DNA from 3 places in the Streptomyces sp. S07_1.15 genome. Region 3 is predicted to be linked to each of the others. Evidence: riboswitches for the same ligand, from Rfam matches in the RefSeq annotation. Region 3 holds a riboswitch; each other region holds the start of a gene.
What was found. A riboswitch is a leader RNA that binds a small molecule or an ion and turns the genes downstream of it on or off. The one in region 3 is predicted to bind thiamine pyrophosphate.
Positions count from the first base shown of each region.

Region 1: linked by a shared signal. The riboswitch ahead of LIX60_RS08125 (thiamine ABC transporter substrate binding subunit) and the one ahead of thiC (phosphomethylpyrimidine synthase ThiC) in region 3 are both predicted to bind thiamine pyrophosphate.
Region 2: linked by a shared signal. The riboswitch ahead of thiO (glycine oxidase ThiO) and the one ahead of thiC (phosphomethylpyrimidine synthase ThiC) in region 3 are both predicted to bind thiamine pyrophosphate.

Region 1 is NZ_JAJBZK010000001.1:1,937,904-1,942,432, reverse strand. It holds gene frr (ribosome recycling factor) at 1-195, shown strand, start outside; gene LIX60_RS08135 (phosphatidate cytidylyltransferase) at 195-1,274, shown strand; gene rlmN (23S rRNA (adenine(2503)-C(2))-methyltransferase RlmN) at 1,419-2,525, shown strand; TPP riboswitch at 2,545-2,649, shown strand; gene LIX60_RS08125 (thiamine ABC transporter substrate binding subunit) at 2,690-3,784, shown strand; gene LIX60_RS08120 (iron ABC transporter permease) at 3,922-4,529, shown strand, end outside.
Region 2 is NZ_JAJBZK010000001.1:5,728,554-5,733,082, forward strand. It holds gene LIX60_RS24540 (thiazole synthase) at 1-862, opposite strand, end outside; gene thiS (sulfur carrier protein ThiS) at 866-1,090, opposite strand; gene thiO (glycine oxidase ThiO) at 1,087-2,364, opposite strand; TPP riboswitch at 2,361-2,473, opposite strand; gene LIX60_RS24555 (NAD(P)/FAD-dependent oxidoreductase) at 2,671-3,912, shown strand; gene LIX60_RS24560 (Rv2175c family DNA-binding protein) at 3,979-4,344, shown strand.
Region 3 is NZ_JAJBZK010000001.1:3,520,168-3,524,696, reverse strand. It holds gene LIX60_RS15175 (DUF5326 family protein) at 1-194, shown strand, start outside; gene LIX60_RS15170 (SsgA family sporulation/cell division regulator) at 527-964, shown strand; gene LIX60_RS15165 (YibE/F family protein) at 1,040-2,377, opposite strand; TPP riboswitch at 2,447-2,603, shown strand; gene thiC (phosphomethylpyrimidine synthase ThiC) at 2,596-4,371, shown strand; gene LIX60_RS15155 (hypothetical protein) at 4,477-4,529, opposite strand, start outside.

The sequences.
Region 1 (4,529 bases), 1.6 Mb from region 3:
GAGGACGCGAAGATCTCGATCCGCAGCGTCCGGCGCAAGGCCAAGGAGACCATCGACAAGTTCATCAAGGACGGTGAGGTCGGCGAGGACGAGGGCCGCCGCGCCGAGAAGGAGCTCGACGACACCACCGCGAAGTACGTGGCGCAGGTGGACGAGCTGCTCAAGCACAAGGAAGCCGAGCTGCTCGAGGTCTGATGAACGACTCTTCCCGGGGCGCCCCGCCGCACGCCGGCTACGGGGGACCGCCCGGTCAGGGGCCCGTGCGGCCTCCCGCGGCGGGTCCCCCGCACGGGGCGGACGATGCGGCGCAGACTCGGCCCATGCCCATCGTGCCCCCCGCAGGCGGCGACCAGGACGACCGCGACGGACACGACCGGGGGGCCGCTCACCCGAGCGGCCCCCCGGTCCACGCGCACCGCCCGGCCGGAGCCCATCCGTCCCCCGCGACGCCGCCCCGCAAGCGCGCGGGCCGCGACCTGCGGGCCGCGATCGGCGTGGGGGTCGGCCTCGGCGCGGTGATCCTCGCCTCGCTGTTCTTCGTCAAGGACGTCTTCGTCGGGGTGATCGCGGCCGCGGTCGTGGTCGGCCTCTGGGAGCTGACCTCCCGGCTGCGCGAGCAGAAGGGCATCCGCGCGCCACTGGTGCCGCTGGCCCTCGGCGGCGTCGCCATGGTCGTCGCGGGATACCTGCGGGGCCCGGAGGGCGCCTGGGTCGCCATGGCGCTCACCGCGCTCGCCGTCCTGGCCTGGCGGATGACGGACGCCCCGGAGAACTACCTCCGTGACGTCACGGCCGCTCTCTTCGCCGCCTTCTACGTGCCGTTCCTCGCCACCTTCGTGGCGCTGATGCTGGCCGCCGGCGACGGCGCCTGGTGGGTGCTGGTCTTCCTGGTGCTCACCGTGGTCAGCGACACCGGCGCCTACGCCGTCGGCTGGCGCTTCGGCACGCACAAGCTCGCGCCGCGCATCAGCCCCGGCAAGACGCGCGAGGGACTGCTCGGGGCGGTCGGCTTCTCCATGGTGGCCGGCGCGCTGTGCCTGGAGTTCCTCATCGACGGGGGCAGTTGGTGGGAGGGCCTGCTGCTGGGCCTGGCGGTCGCGGGCAGCGCCACCCTGGGCGACCTCGGCGAGTCCATGATCAAGCGGGACCTCGGGATCAAGGACATGGGCACGCTGCTCCCCGGCCACGGCGGGATCATGGACCGCCTGGACTCGCTGCTGCCCACCGCTCCGGTGGCGTGGCTGCTGCTGGTGGTCTTCACCGGCGCGGGCTGAGTCCTCCGGCGCACGCCAGGCCCCTGCCGCAGCGGTTCGGCAGGGGCCTGGGCGCGTCTCCGGCAGCGGACCGCGGCCGGGTGACGGGAGCCTCGTCCGCGGGGCGCCGGGGGACCGTCCGGCGTCTGCGACACTGGAGGAATCATGCCTAAGCCCGGAGAACTCACTTTTGCCGTGCCGCGCGGGGCCAAGAAGCCGCCGCGGCATCTTGCCGACCTCACCCCCGCCGAGCGCCGTGACGCGGTGGCGGCCATCGGCGAGAAGCCGTTCCGGGCCGGCCAGGTCTCGCGTCACTACTTCGCCCGGTACGCCGACGACCCGGCGGCCTGGACGGACATCCCCGCGGCGGCCCGTGAGAAGCTCGCGGCCGAACTGCTGCCCGAACTCATGACCGTCGTGCGGCACATCAGCTGCGACGACGACACCACCCGCAAGACGCTGTGGCGGCTCTTCGACGGCACGCTCGTCGAGTCGGTCCTGATGCGCTACCCGGACCGGGTCACCATGTGCGTCTCCTCGCAAGCCGGCTGCGGGATGAACTGCCCCTTCTGCGCCACCGGCCAGGCCGGTCTCGACCGCAATCTGTCGACCGCCGAGATCGTGCACCAGATCGTGGACGGCATGCGGGCGCTGCGGGACGGCGACATCCCCGGCGGGCCGGCCCGGCTGTCGAACATCGTCTTCATGGGGATGGGCGAGCCGCTCGCCAACTACAACCGCGTCGTCGGCGCCATCCGGCGGCTCACCGACCCCGAGCCGGACGGCCTCGGGCTCTCGCAGCGCGGCATCACCGTCTCCACCGTCGGTCTCGTCCCGGCGATGCTGCGCTTCGCCGACGAGGGCTTCAGCTGCCGGCTCGCGGTCTCGCTGCACGCCCCGGACGACGAGCTCCGCGACACCCTCGTGCCGGTCAACACCCGGTGGAAGGTGCGCGAAGTGCTCGACGCCGCCTGGGAGTACGCCGAGAAGTCCGGCCGCCGGGTCTCCATCGAGTACGCGCTGATCCGCGACATCAACGACCAGGCCTGGCGCGGCGATCTGCTCGGCCGGCTGCTCAAGGGCCGCCGCGTGCACGTCAACCTCATCCCGCTCAACCCCACGCCCGGCTCGAAGTGGACCGCCTCGCGGCCCGAGGACGAGAAGGCGTTCGTGGCCGCGCTGGAGGCCCACCGGGTGCCGGTGACCGTCCGGGACACCCGGGGCCAGGAGATCGACGGCGCATGCGGTCAGCTGGCCGCCGCGGAGCGCTGATATCGTCGTTTTCGAACGTCTATTCCGACAGGGGAGCGCACAGCGCTGAGAGTGCGGCAGCAGCCGCAGACCCTCGAACCTGAACCGGGTCATACCGGCGTAGGGAGTTCGGTCACCACTCGACAAGCTGTCGTGCCCTGCCCGCTTCAGGGGAGGCACCACTCATGACCACGCACCTCCGCGGACGGTCCGCCGCCGCGCTGCTCGTCACCGCGCTGGGCATCACCTCGCTCGCCGCGTGCGGCGGCTCCGGTGATCCCGCCGGGAAGGACGGCGGCGAGACCGCGGCCGTCACCCTGGTCACCCATGACTCGTTCGCCGTCTCCGACGACGTGCTGAAGGAGTTCACCGAGCAGACCGGCCGCAAGGTCGAGATCCTGCGCGGCGGCGACGCCGGCACGACCGTCAACCAGGCCGTGCTGTCCAAGGGCAACCCGCAGGGCGACGTCCTCTTCGGCGTCGACAACACCCTGCTCTCGCGCGCCCTCGACCACGGGATCTTCACGCCGTACGAGGCCAGGGGCCTGGAGAAGGTACCGGAGGAACTCCGGCTCGACCGGGCGAAGCACCGGGTCACGCCCGTCGACTACGGCGACATCTGCGTCAACTACGACCGCGGCTGGTTCGAGAAGAAGCGGCTGGCGCCGCCGGAGACCTTCGCCGACCTGGTCGAACCCGCCTACAAGGACCTGCTGGTCACCGAGAACGCCGCCACCTCCTCGCCGGGGCTGGGCTTCCTCCTCGCCACCGCGGCCGAGTACGGCGACGACGGCTGGCAGGACTACTGGAAGAAGCTCAAGGCCAACGGCGTCGAGGTGGTCGACGGCTGGGAGCAGGCCTACAACGACCGCTTCTCCGGCTCCGGCGGCGGCAAGGGCAAGGGCGACAAGCCCCTCGTCGTCTCCTACGCCTCCAGCCCGCCCGCCGAGGTGCTGGGGCAGGACCCGCTGCCCGAGGAGGGGCCGACGGGGGTGGCGAAGGGCACCTGCTTCCGGCAGACCGAGTTCGCCGGGCTGCTGGACGGCGCCGAGAACCCCGAGGGCGGCAAGGAACTCCTGGACTTCCTGCTGAGCGAGACCTTCCAGGAGGACGTGCCGCTGCAGATGTTCGTCCACCCCGCCCGGACGGACGTCAAGCTGCCGGAGGTCTTCACCCGGTACGGGGCGACGATCGAGAAGCCCGCTTCCCTGGCCCCGGAGAAGATCGCCGAGAACCGTGAGCGGTGGGTCAAGGCATGGTCCCAGCTCGTTCCGAGGTGACCGCCGGGGCGGAGCCGGCCCCGGCTGCGCCCCCGTCGCCGTCCGCACCGCCTCCGCCCGCTCCGCCGTCACCGGCGGGGCGGCGGCCGGGCGGGCGGCCGGGCCGCGGCTCCGGCACCGTGGTCCGGCTCGCGCTGATGGCCGTTCCGGCGGCCTTCTTCGCCCTGTTCTTCGTCCACCCGGTGGCCGCGATCGTGGCCCGGGGGCTGCGCGACGGGGGGCGGTGGCGGTTCGGGCGGGCCGGCACGGTGCTGACGGACCCGCTCGTCCTGGACGTGCTCTGGTTCACCGCGTGGCAGGCGGCGGCGTCCACGGCGCTGACCGTGGCCGTCGCGCTGCCGGGCGCCTATGTCTTCGCCCGCCTCGACTTCCCCGGCAAGCGGCTGCTGCGGGCGCTGGTGGTGGTGCCGTTCGTCCTGCCCACCGTCGTGGCCGGCTCGGCCTTCCTGGCGCTGCTGGGACGCGGCGGACTGCTGGACGAGCTGTGGGGCGTCCGGCTGGACACCACGGTGTGGGCGATCCTGCTCGCCCATGTGTTCTTCAACTACGCGGTCGTGGTGCGGACGGTCGGCGGCTTGTGGGCCCAGCTCGACCCCCGCCAGGAGGAGGCCGCGCGGATGCTCGGCGCGAGCCGCCTCACCGCCTGGCGCCGGATCACCCTGCCGGCGCTGGCGCCCGCCGTTGCCGCCGCGGCGCTGATGGTCTTCCTCTTCACCTTCACCTCCTTCGGGGTGGTCCAGATCCT
Region 2 (4,529 bases), 2.2 Mb from region 3:
AGGACGCCTCGGCGAAGTGCCGGCGCGGGATGCGGCCCGCGCGGTGCGCCAGCCGGCCCGCCTCCACGGCGTGCCGCATGGCGTGCGCCATCAGCTCCGGTTCCTGCGCGCGGGTCACCGCCGAGGCCAGCATCACGGCGGCGCAGCCCAGCTCCATGGCCAGGGCCGCGTCGGAGGCGGTGCCCGCGCCCGCGTCGAGGATGACGGGCACCCCGGCCCGCTCGGTGATCAGCTGGAAGTTGTGCGGGTTGCGGATGCCGAGCCCGGAGCCGATGGGGGAGCCCAGCGGCATGATCGCGGCGCAGCCCGCCTCCTCCAGCCGCCGCGCCAGCACGGGATCGTCGTTGGTGTAGGGCAGGACGGTGAAGCCGTCGTCGACGAGGGTCTCGGCGGCGTCCAGCAGGCCGACCGGGTCGGGCAGCAGGGTGCGCTCGTCGGCGACCACCTCCAGCTTTACCCAGTCCGTGCCGAGCGCCTCACGGGCGAGGCGGGCGGTGAGGACGGCTTCCCCGGCGGTGAAGCAGCCCGCGGTGTTGGGCAGCGCGCGGATGCCGAGCCGGTCCAGGACGGACAGGACGGAGCCCTGCACGGTCGGGTCCAGCCGGCGCATCGCGACGGTCGTCAGCTCGGTGCCGGAGGCGGTGAGGGCGCGCTCCAGGACGTCCAGGCTGGAGGCGCCGCCGGTGCCCATGATGAGCCGGGACGCGAACGGGACCCCCGCGATGACCAGCGGGTCGGCGGCGGGTTCGTGAGCGGGCGAGGGCGCGGTCGCGGACGGGGGCGGCGCGTCCGGGGACGGGCCGGGCGCGGCGGGCGCGGTGCCCGCGTGCGCGGTGCCGTCGTACACGGTGGTGTCGGCCATGGGTCAGCCTCCCTGGACGGCGGTGAGGATCTCGACGCGGTCGCCCGCGCCGAGCCGGGTGGCGGGCCAGGCGCCGCGCGGGACGACGGTCTCGTTGACGGCGGCGGCGACCCCGGTGCGGGCCCGGGTGAAGCCGGCGACCAGCGCGTCCAGCGTGGTGCCGGCGGGCAGGTCGCGGGAGGCCCCGTTGACGGAAACGGTCACGGTCGTGTTGACGTCGACGGTCATACGGGCTGCTCCTGTCGTGCGGAAGCGGATGCGGCGCCGGCCGCGCCGGTGGCTTCGGTGGCTGCGGCGCCGCCCGCGAACCGCAGCGGCGAGAAGGCGCGGGCCTCCTCCGGCAGCGCGCCGGTGGCCAGCGCCTCGGCCATCGCGTCCCCGGTGACCGGCGTGAGGAGAACACCGTTGCGGTGGTGGCCCGTCGCCAGATGCAGGCCGGGCAGTGCGGACGGGCCGAGCAGCGGGGCGTTGTCGGGCGAGCAGGGGCGCAGGCCCGCGCGGGTCTCGGTGAGCGGCAGTTCGGTCAGACCGGGCACCAGCTCATGGGCGTCGCGCAGGAGTTCGTACACCCCGCCCGCGGTGACGGTGGTGTCCCAGCCGAGTTCCTCACTGGTCGCACCGATCACCAGTTCGCCGTTCTCGCGCGGCACCAGGTAGACCTGTCCGCCGCGCACCACGGCCCGTACGGTGCGGGAGAGGAAGGGCGCGTACCGCTCGGGCACCCGCAGCCGCAGCACCTGCCCCTTGACCGGCCGCACCGGTGGCAGCACCTCCTCCGGAATCCCCTGGAGCCGTCCGCTCATGCTCCCGGCGGCCAGCACGGTCAGCCCCGCCGCGACCCCGGTGCCGTCGTCCAGGACGGCGCCGGTCGCGCGGTCCGCCGAGACGGACAGCCGCCCGGCGCGCTGCCGGTGGAAGACGACCCCCGCGCGTTCACAGGCGCGCACCAGGGCGGTCGCCAGCCGCCGCGGATCGCACTGGTGATCGCCGTCCACCCGCAGACCGCCGCGCACCCCCGGCGCCAGCATGGGTTCCAGACGCCGGCACTCACGGCCCGTCAGCCACTGCGCGTCCAGTCCGGACGCCAGTTGCAGGGCGTGCAGTTCGCGCAGGTGGGCGCGGTCGTCGGCGTCCAGGGCGACCGCGAGGGTGCCGCAGGCCCGGTAACCGATGTCCTGGCCGCTCGCCTCCTCCAGCTCGGCCGCGAACGCCGGATAGCGCGCGGCGGAGGCCAGGTTGAGACCCAGCAGCGTCTGCTCGCCGTAGTGGAGTTCGGAGACGGCGGCCAGCATCCCGGCGGCCACCTGCGCGGCACCGCCGCCCGGAGCGGGGTCGGCGACGGCGGTGTCCAGGCCGCGCTGGGCCGCGCGCCAGGCGGTGACCAGGCCGATGATGCCGCCCCCGACGACCAGTACGTCATGGGTGTGCCGGGCGGCTCCGCGCCCGCCTCCGCCCGCGTGCCCCTCGGCGCAGCTGTGCGCGTTCCCCGGTGATGTGTGCATGGGCGTCCAGCTCCTCCCTTCGCCGGCATGACCCGGATCAGGTTCGTACGGTCGGAGGCGGTCCGGCCTCCCTCTCAGCCCGGTCCTCCGGGCTCCCGCGAGTGCTTGTGCCCGCCACCCTAACGCCCCCGCGCCGACCGCTGTAAGGCCCGGCCGGGTCGCGGGCCCGCCGTCCGCCCGGGCGCGGGACCCGTGCGCGGCCCGGCCGCCGGGGACCGCCCGCGGTGTCCGCCGGGGCGGTCCTAGAGTGAACGCGTGAGCGAGGACAGGCGGACAGCAGAGCGAGTCGTGATCGTCGGCGCGGGCATGGCGGGGGCGCGGACCGCGGTCGCGCTCCGCGAGGAGGGCTGGCCGGGCGCCATCACCCTGCTCGGCGCCGAGAGCCACCCGCCGTACGACCGGCCGCCGTTGTCGAAGGCGGTACTCCAGGGCGGGCACGGCGGGCACGGCGGGAACGCGGCCGCCGGTGCCGAGGGGGGCGCGTCGGCCGGCGCGGCCACCGGTCCGGCCGGAGCCACATCGCTCGGCATCGACTTCGCCGCCCTGGACGTCGAATTGCTGCTCGGCCACCCGGCGAACGCGCTCCGCGCCGCCGACCGGCTGGTCGTCGCCGGGGACACCGTCCTCCCGTACGACCACCTCGTCATCGCCACCGGCGCCGATCCCATCGGCCTCCCCGGCAGCGAGACCTCGCCCGGCGTGCACGTGCTGCGCACCCTCGACGACGCCGAACGGCTGCGCCCGGTGCTCGCCGCCGGCCGCCGGATCGTCATCGTCGGCGCGGGCTGGATCGGCGCCGAGCTCACCACCGCCGCACGCGAGGCGGGCTGCCCCGTCACCGTCGTCGAGGCCACCGGCCGCCCGCTGGCCGACGCCCTCCCGGCCGAGGTCACCGCGCCCATGGCGGGCTGGTACGAGGAGGCGGGCGCCCGCCTCCTCACCGGCACCCGCGTCGCCGCCGTCGAGTCCGGCGGCGTCCTCCTCGGGGACGGCAGCCGGCTCCGCGCGGACGCCGTTGTCGTCGGCATCGGCGCCCGGCCCGCCACCGGCTGGCTGGCGGGTTCCGGCGTCGAGCTCGGCGCGGACGGCTCCGTACGGGCCGACGAGCGGCTGGGCACCTCCCTGCCGGACGTCTACGCGGTCGGCGACTGCGCCTCCTTCCCCTCCGCCCGCTACGGCGAGCGGCTGCTGATCCACCACTGGGACAACGCCTTCCGGGGACCGGTCACCGTGGCCGCGCGCATCGCGCGCCGCGCCGAGGAGACCCCCGTGTACGACCCGGTGCCGTACTTCTGGTCGGAGCAGTTCGGCCGCTTCCTCCAGTACGCGGGCCACCACTCCGGCGGCGAGCGCCTGCTGTGGCGCGGTGACCCGGCGGGCACCTCCTGGTCGGTGTGCTGGCTGCGGGACGGGGTGCTGACGGCCCTGCTCGCCGTGGGCCGGCCGCGCGACCTCGCGCAGGGCCGCCGGCTGATCGAGCGGGCGGCGCGGCTCGACCCGGAGCGGGCCGCCGACCCCTCCGTGCCGCTGAAGTCGGCCGCCGTCTGAGCGGGTGTGCGCCCGCCCGGCGGTGCCGCGCTTCCGGGTGTCGGTCCCGGATGGCACGCTTGACCTGTGACCGAGATTGACACGAAGACCGAAGCGCTCGTCTCCGACTGGCTCACCCTCCCCGACGTCGCCGAACGCCTGGGCGTGGAGGTGACCCGCGTCCGGCAGCTGGTCAGGGAGGGCCAGCTGATCGCGGTGCGCCGTGGCGAGAACCGCGTGCTCCAGGTGCCGGCCGCCTTCATCGGGAACGGCAAGGTGATCAAGGGCCTCGTCGGAACGCTGACGCTCCTGCGGGACGACGGCTTCACCGACGAGGAAATGCTGGAATGGCTCTTCACCCCGGATCCGAGCCTGCCCGGCACGCCGGCCCAGGCCCTGGGGGAGAACCGCGGCACGGAGGTGAAGCGCCGCGCCCAGGCGCTCGCCGTCTGACCGGAGCCGGACACGAAGCCGGACCCGGAGCCGCACACGAAGCCGGACACGGCGCCGGCCCGGTCCGGAAACGGTCCGGGCCGGCCCGCCGGCCGGCGGCCGAGTGCCGCACCGGGCGGCCGGGCCCGGCCGCCGGGACGGCGGCGCCCCGTGCGCCGGGAGCCCCGCAGCCCCGGGCCTGCGAC
Region 3 (4,529 bases):
GGTGGGTGAAGTGGGTCGCCATTCCGGTCCTGGCGCTCATCGTGTTCGGCGGCCTGCTCATGAACGTGGTCGGCTTCATCATCGGACTGCTGTTCAAGGTTCTGGTGTTCGTCGCCCTGGTGGCCGGTCTGGTCTACGTCGTCCGGAAGTTCGGCACGGCCTCACGGGACGGGTCCTCGCGCGGCGACTGGTGAAGCGCGTCGCCGGTGCCGGCCGGGTGCCCTGTCCACCGGCCGGCCGGATGCCCGTGTCCGGTCCGCGTCCGAGCCCCGGCCCGCCGGCCGGGGCTCGGCGCCGTCGCGTTCATCCCGTCGTCTTTCTCCGCCCCGACCCCATGGCGGTCAGCAACTCCTTGCGCCGAAACGGCTACGCTGCGCACTGGGCGGACTTCCCTGTGGCCCCGCCCGCACCTGAAACACCTGCACCACCACTCCTAGCGGTCCCGCCGGAGCGTTGAGCACCACGGCGCCGGGAGGACCGAGGAGGCTCCAGGACAGGCCACCCGAGCGACACGGGGCAGTGGACCATGCGCGACACGATTCAGGCAGAGCTGATGATGAGCTTCCTCGTCTCCGAGGAGCTCTCCTTCCGCATTCCGGTGGAGCTGGAGTACGAACCGGCCGACCCCTTCGCGGTCCGCTTCACCTTCCATCTGCCGGGCGACGCACCGGTGACCTGGGCATTCGCCCGCGATCTGCTGCTGGACGGGCTGAGCGCGCCCACCGGTGACGGTGACGTACACATCGCTCCCGTCACCCCCGGCGTGCTCTCCGACGTCTTCATCCGGCTCCAGGTCGGCGAGGACCGCGCCACCTTCCGGGCGGGCGCGGCCCCGCTGGTGGCCTTCCTCGACCGGACCGACCGCATCGTCCCCATGGGACAGGAGCAGTCCGCCGGGGACTTCGACGACCGTCTGGCGGAGACACTCGACCGCATCCTCTCCCAGGCCCGCAACGCGGGCTGAGTTCCCGGGCCGCGCGGACGGCGGCGGGCGCGGCCGGCCACCGGCCCGGCACACCCGGCGCCTTCGTCCGCGCGGTCACGGCTTGCGGCGGCGCCCGCGCCCCCGCCCGCCCTCCGCGCGCCGCGGCTGCCCCGTCTCCGTCCCCGCACCCTGCGCCGAGACGGCCGCGGCGGACCGGTCCGCCGAGACGACGAGCGCCGCGAGGCCGGTGGTGACCGGCACCGAGGCGATCAGCCCGATGCTGCCCACCAGCGTCCGGACGATCTCCTCGGCCACGACCTCGCTCAGCGCGACCGTGCCGACGCTGCTCCGCGCGATGGAGAACAGCAGCAGCAGTGGCAGGGCGGCACCCGCGTAGGCCAGCACCAGGGTGTTGACCACCGACGCGATGTGGTCGCGCCCGATCCGGATGCCCGCCCGGTACAGCCGCCGCGCCGACATCGTCGGATCCGCCTGCTTCAGCTCCCACACCGCCGAGGTCTGAGTGACCGTCACATCGTCGAGCACGCCCAGCGAACCGATGATGACGCCGGCCAGCAGCAGGCCGCTCATCTCGATGTCCGGGTAGAGGCCGTGGATGAGCCCGGTCTCGTCGGAGGTGTTGCCGGTCAGCCTCGCCCAGTCGATGAAGACGGACCCCAGCACACCGATCAGCAGCAGGGAGATCAGCGTGCCCAGGACGGCCACGGAGGTACGGGCCGTCAGCCCGTGGCAGAGGTAGAGCGCGGCCAGCATGATGGCGCTGCTGCCGATCACCGCGACGAGCAGGGGATTCTCCCCCTGCAGGATCGCGGGGAGGATGAAGAGCGTCAGCACCCCGAAGCTGACGACCAGGGAGACCAGCGCGAACAGCCCGCGCAGCCTTCCCACCGCCACCACGGCGAGCGCGAAGAGCCCGGCGAGCAGCGAGATCGGAACCTCGCGGTCCACATCCGTCACCGAGTACTGCAGCTCCCGGGGCGCGTCCGGCGCGTACGCCACGACCACGCCCTGACCCTCGCTCAGCCGGCGGGTGGAGTCCGGCTGGACGATCTCCGTGAACTCGCGTCCCTTGTCGTCGCCGGTGGTGACGCGCACGGTCGCCTTCTCGCAGATGTCGCCACGGGCTTCCCCCGGTGTGCCGGGCGTCTCCGGCTGCCCCTCGCCGGGCGGCTGTCCGCCTCCCGCGTTCACGTCGGAGCACTTCACCTTCTCGACGCCGACGACTTCGCCCTGCTCCATCTGCCGGTCCATGCCGACCCCGCTCGGCTCGTGCCCCGGCGTGCCACCGGGCCAGAGCACCAGCAGCCCGACGGCGACGGCCGCGGCGAACGGGATCAGCACCGCGGCGATGATCTTGCGCAGTCTCCGGGACACGGGAGCCGCCGGGCCGTGGGCGTGGGTGTGCGCGTGGCTTTCGGGGATCGAGGTCACCGCCAGATCATCGCAAGAAGAGGGGCCCTCTGGTCATGAACACCGGGGCGGCGTTAGCGTGGGGGCTGCCTTTGCACACGCGGGAGCTCGGAGCACCGGGCTGAGAGGGCGCTGACCTCCGTACACGGAGTGGCCGGGACCGGCCGTACCGTCGCGGAAGCCGCTGCGCCGACCGCCGAACCTGGTACCGGGTAATGCCGGCGTAGGGAGTAGGTCTCATGACCGTTCAGGATGCGCACACGTCTGCCCGGGAACCCGGCGGGAACGGGAACGGGCCGATCGGATGGCACAAGGACCATCTGACCGGCTCACGCCCGGACTTGCGGGTTCCGGTACGACGGGTGCACCTCACCAACGGCCGCGACGTCACGCTGTACGACACGTCCGGCCCGTACACCGATCCCACTGTCGACACCGATGTCCGGCGCGGCCTGGCGCCGCTCCGGGAGGGCTGGATCACCGGCCGAGGCGATACCGAGGAGTACGACGGGCGGCCGCCGCGCCCCGAGGACGACGGCCTCAGGGCCACCGGCCCCGGCGGCGGGCTGCGGAATCTCGACGCCGTCTTCCCCGGCGGGCCGCGGCGCCCCCGCCGCAGCCGGGACGGCTCCCCCGTCACCCAGCTCGCCTACGCGCGACGCGGTGAGATCACCGCCGAGATGGAGTACGTCGCGCTCCGGGAGAACGTCTCCCCGGAAACCGTCCGCGAGGAGATCGCCGCGGGGCGTGCGGTGCTGCCGGCCAACGTCAACCACCCCGAGACCGAACCGATGATCATCGGCAAGCGGTTCCTGGTGAAGGTCAACGCCAACATCGGCAACTCGGCCGTCACCTCCTCCATCGAGGAGGAGGTCGAGAAGATGACCTGGGCCACCCGCTGGGGCGCCGATACGGTCATGGACCTGTCCACCGGCCGCAACATCCACACGACCCGCGAGTGGGTGCTGCGCAACTCCCCCGTCCCCATCGGCACCGTCCCGCTCTACCAGGCCCTGGAGAAGGTCGACGGCCGGGCCGAGGAGCTGACCTGGGACATCTACAAGGACACCGTCATCGAACAGGCCGAGCAGGGCGTGGACTACATGACGGTCCACGCCGGGGTCCTGCTCCGCTACGTCCCCCTGACGGCCCGCCGGAAGACCGGCATCGTCTCGCGCGGCGGCTCCATCATGGCCGCCTGGTGCCTGGCCCACCACAAGGAGAGCTTCCTCTACGAGAACTTCGAGGAGCTCTGCGAGATCCTCGCGGCCTATGACGTCACGTTCTCGCTCGGCGACGGGCTGCGCCCCGGCTCCGTCGCGGACGCCAACGACGAGGCGCAGTTCGCCGAACTGCGCACCCTGGGCGAGCTGAACACCGTCGCCAAGGCCCACGGCGTGCAGACGATGATCGAGGGCCCGGGCCATGTCCCGATGCACAAGATCAAGGAGAACATCGACCTCCAGCAGGAGATCTGCGAGGAGGCGCCGTTCTACACGCTGGGCCCGCTGACCACCGATGTGGCGCCCGGCTACGACCACATCACCTCGGGCATCGGGGCGGCGATGATCGCCTGGTGGGGGACGGCGATGCTCTGCTACGTCACCCCCAAGGAGCACCTGGGGCTGCCCGACCGCGACGATGTGAAGACCGGTGTCATCACGTACAAGATCGCGGCGCACGCGGCGGATCTGGCGAAGGGGCATCCGGGAGCCCAGGAGTGGGACGACGCGCTGTCCGACGCGCGTTTCGAGTTCCGCTGGGAGGACCAGTTCAACCTGGCGCTCGACCCGGACACGGCACGGGCCTTCCACGACGAGACCCTCCCGGCCGAACCGGCGAAGACGGCCCACTTCTGCTCGATGTGCGGGCCGAAGTTCTGCTCGATGAAGATCTCCCAGGACATCCGCCGGCGGCACGGCGGGGAGATGGAGGAGATCGAGGCCGGTATGGCGGAGAAATCCCGGGAGTTCGCGGCGGCGGGCAACCGGGTCTATCTGCCGGTCACCGACTGACCGAGCCCGGTTCCCGTCCCGTCCGTCCCGTCCGTCCCGCCCCTCCGGCGCGAACGCGCTTCCGGGCGGCGGGACGGACGGGCGGCCGGCGGCCGGGAGCGGCGGCTACTCCGGCTGGTGCTCCGGGCCGCCGTAGTCCGGGCTGGAGAAGCCGGGGC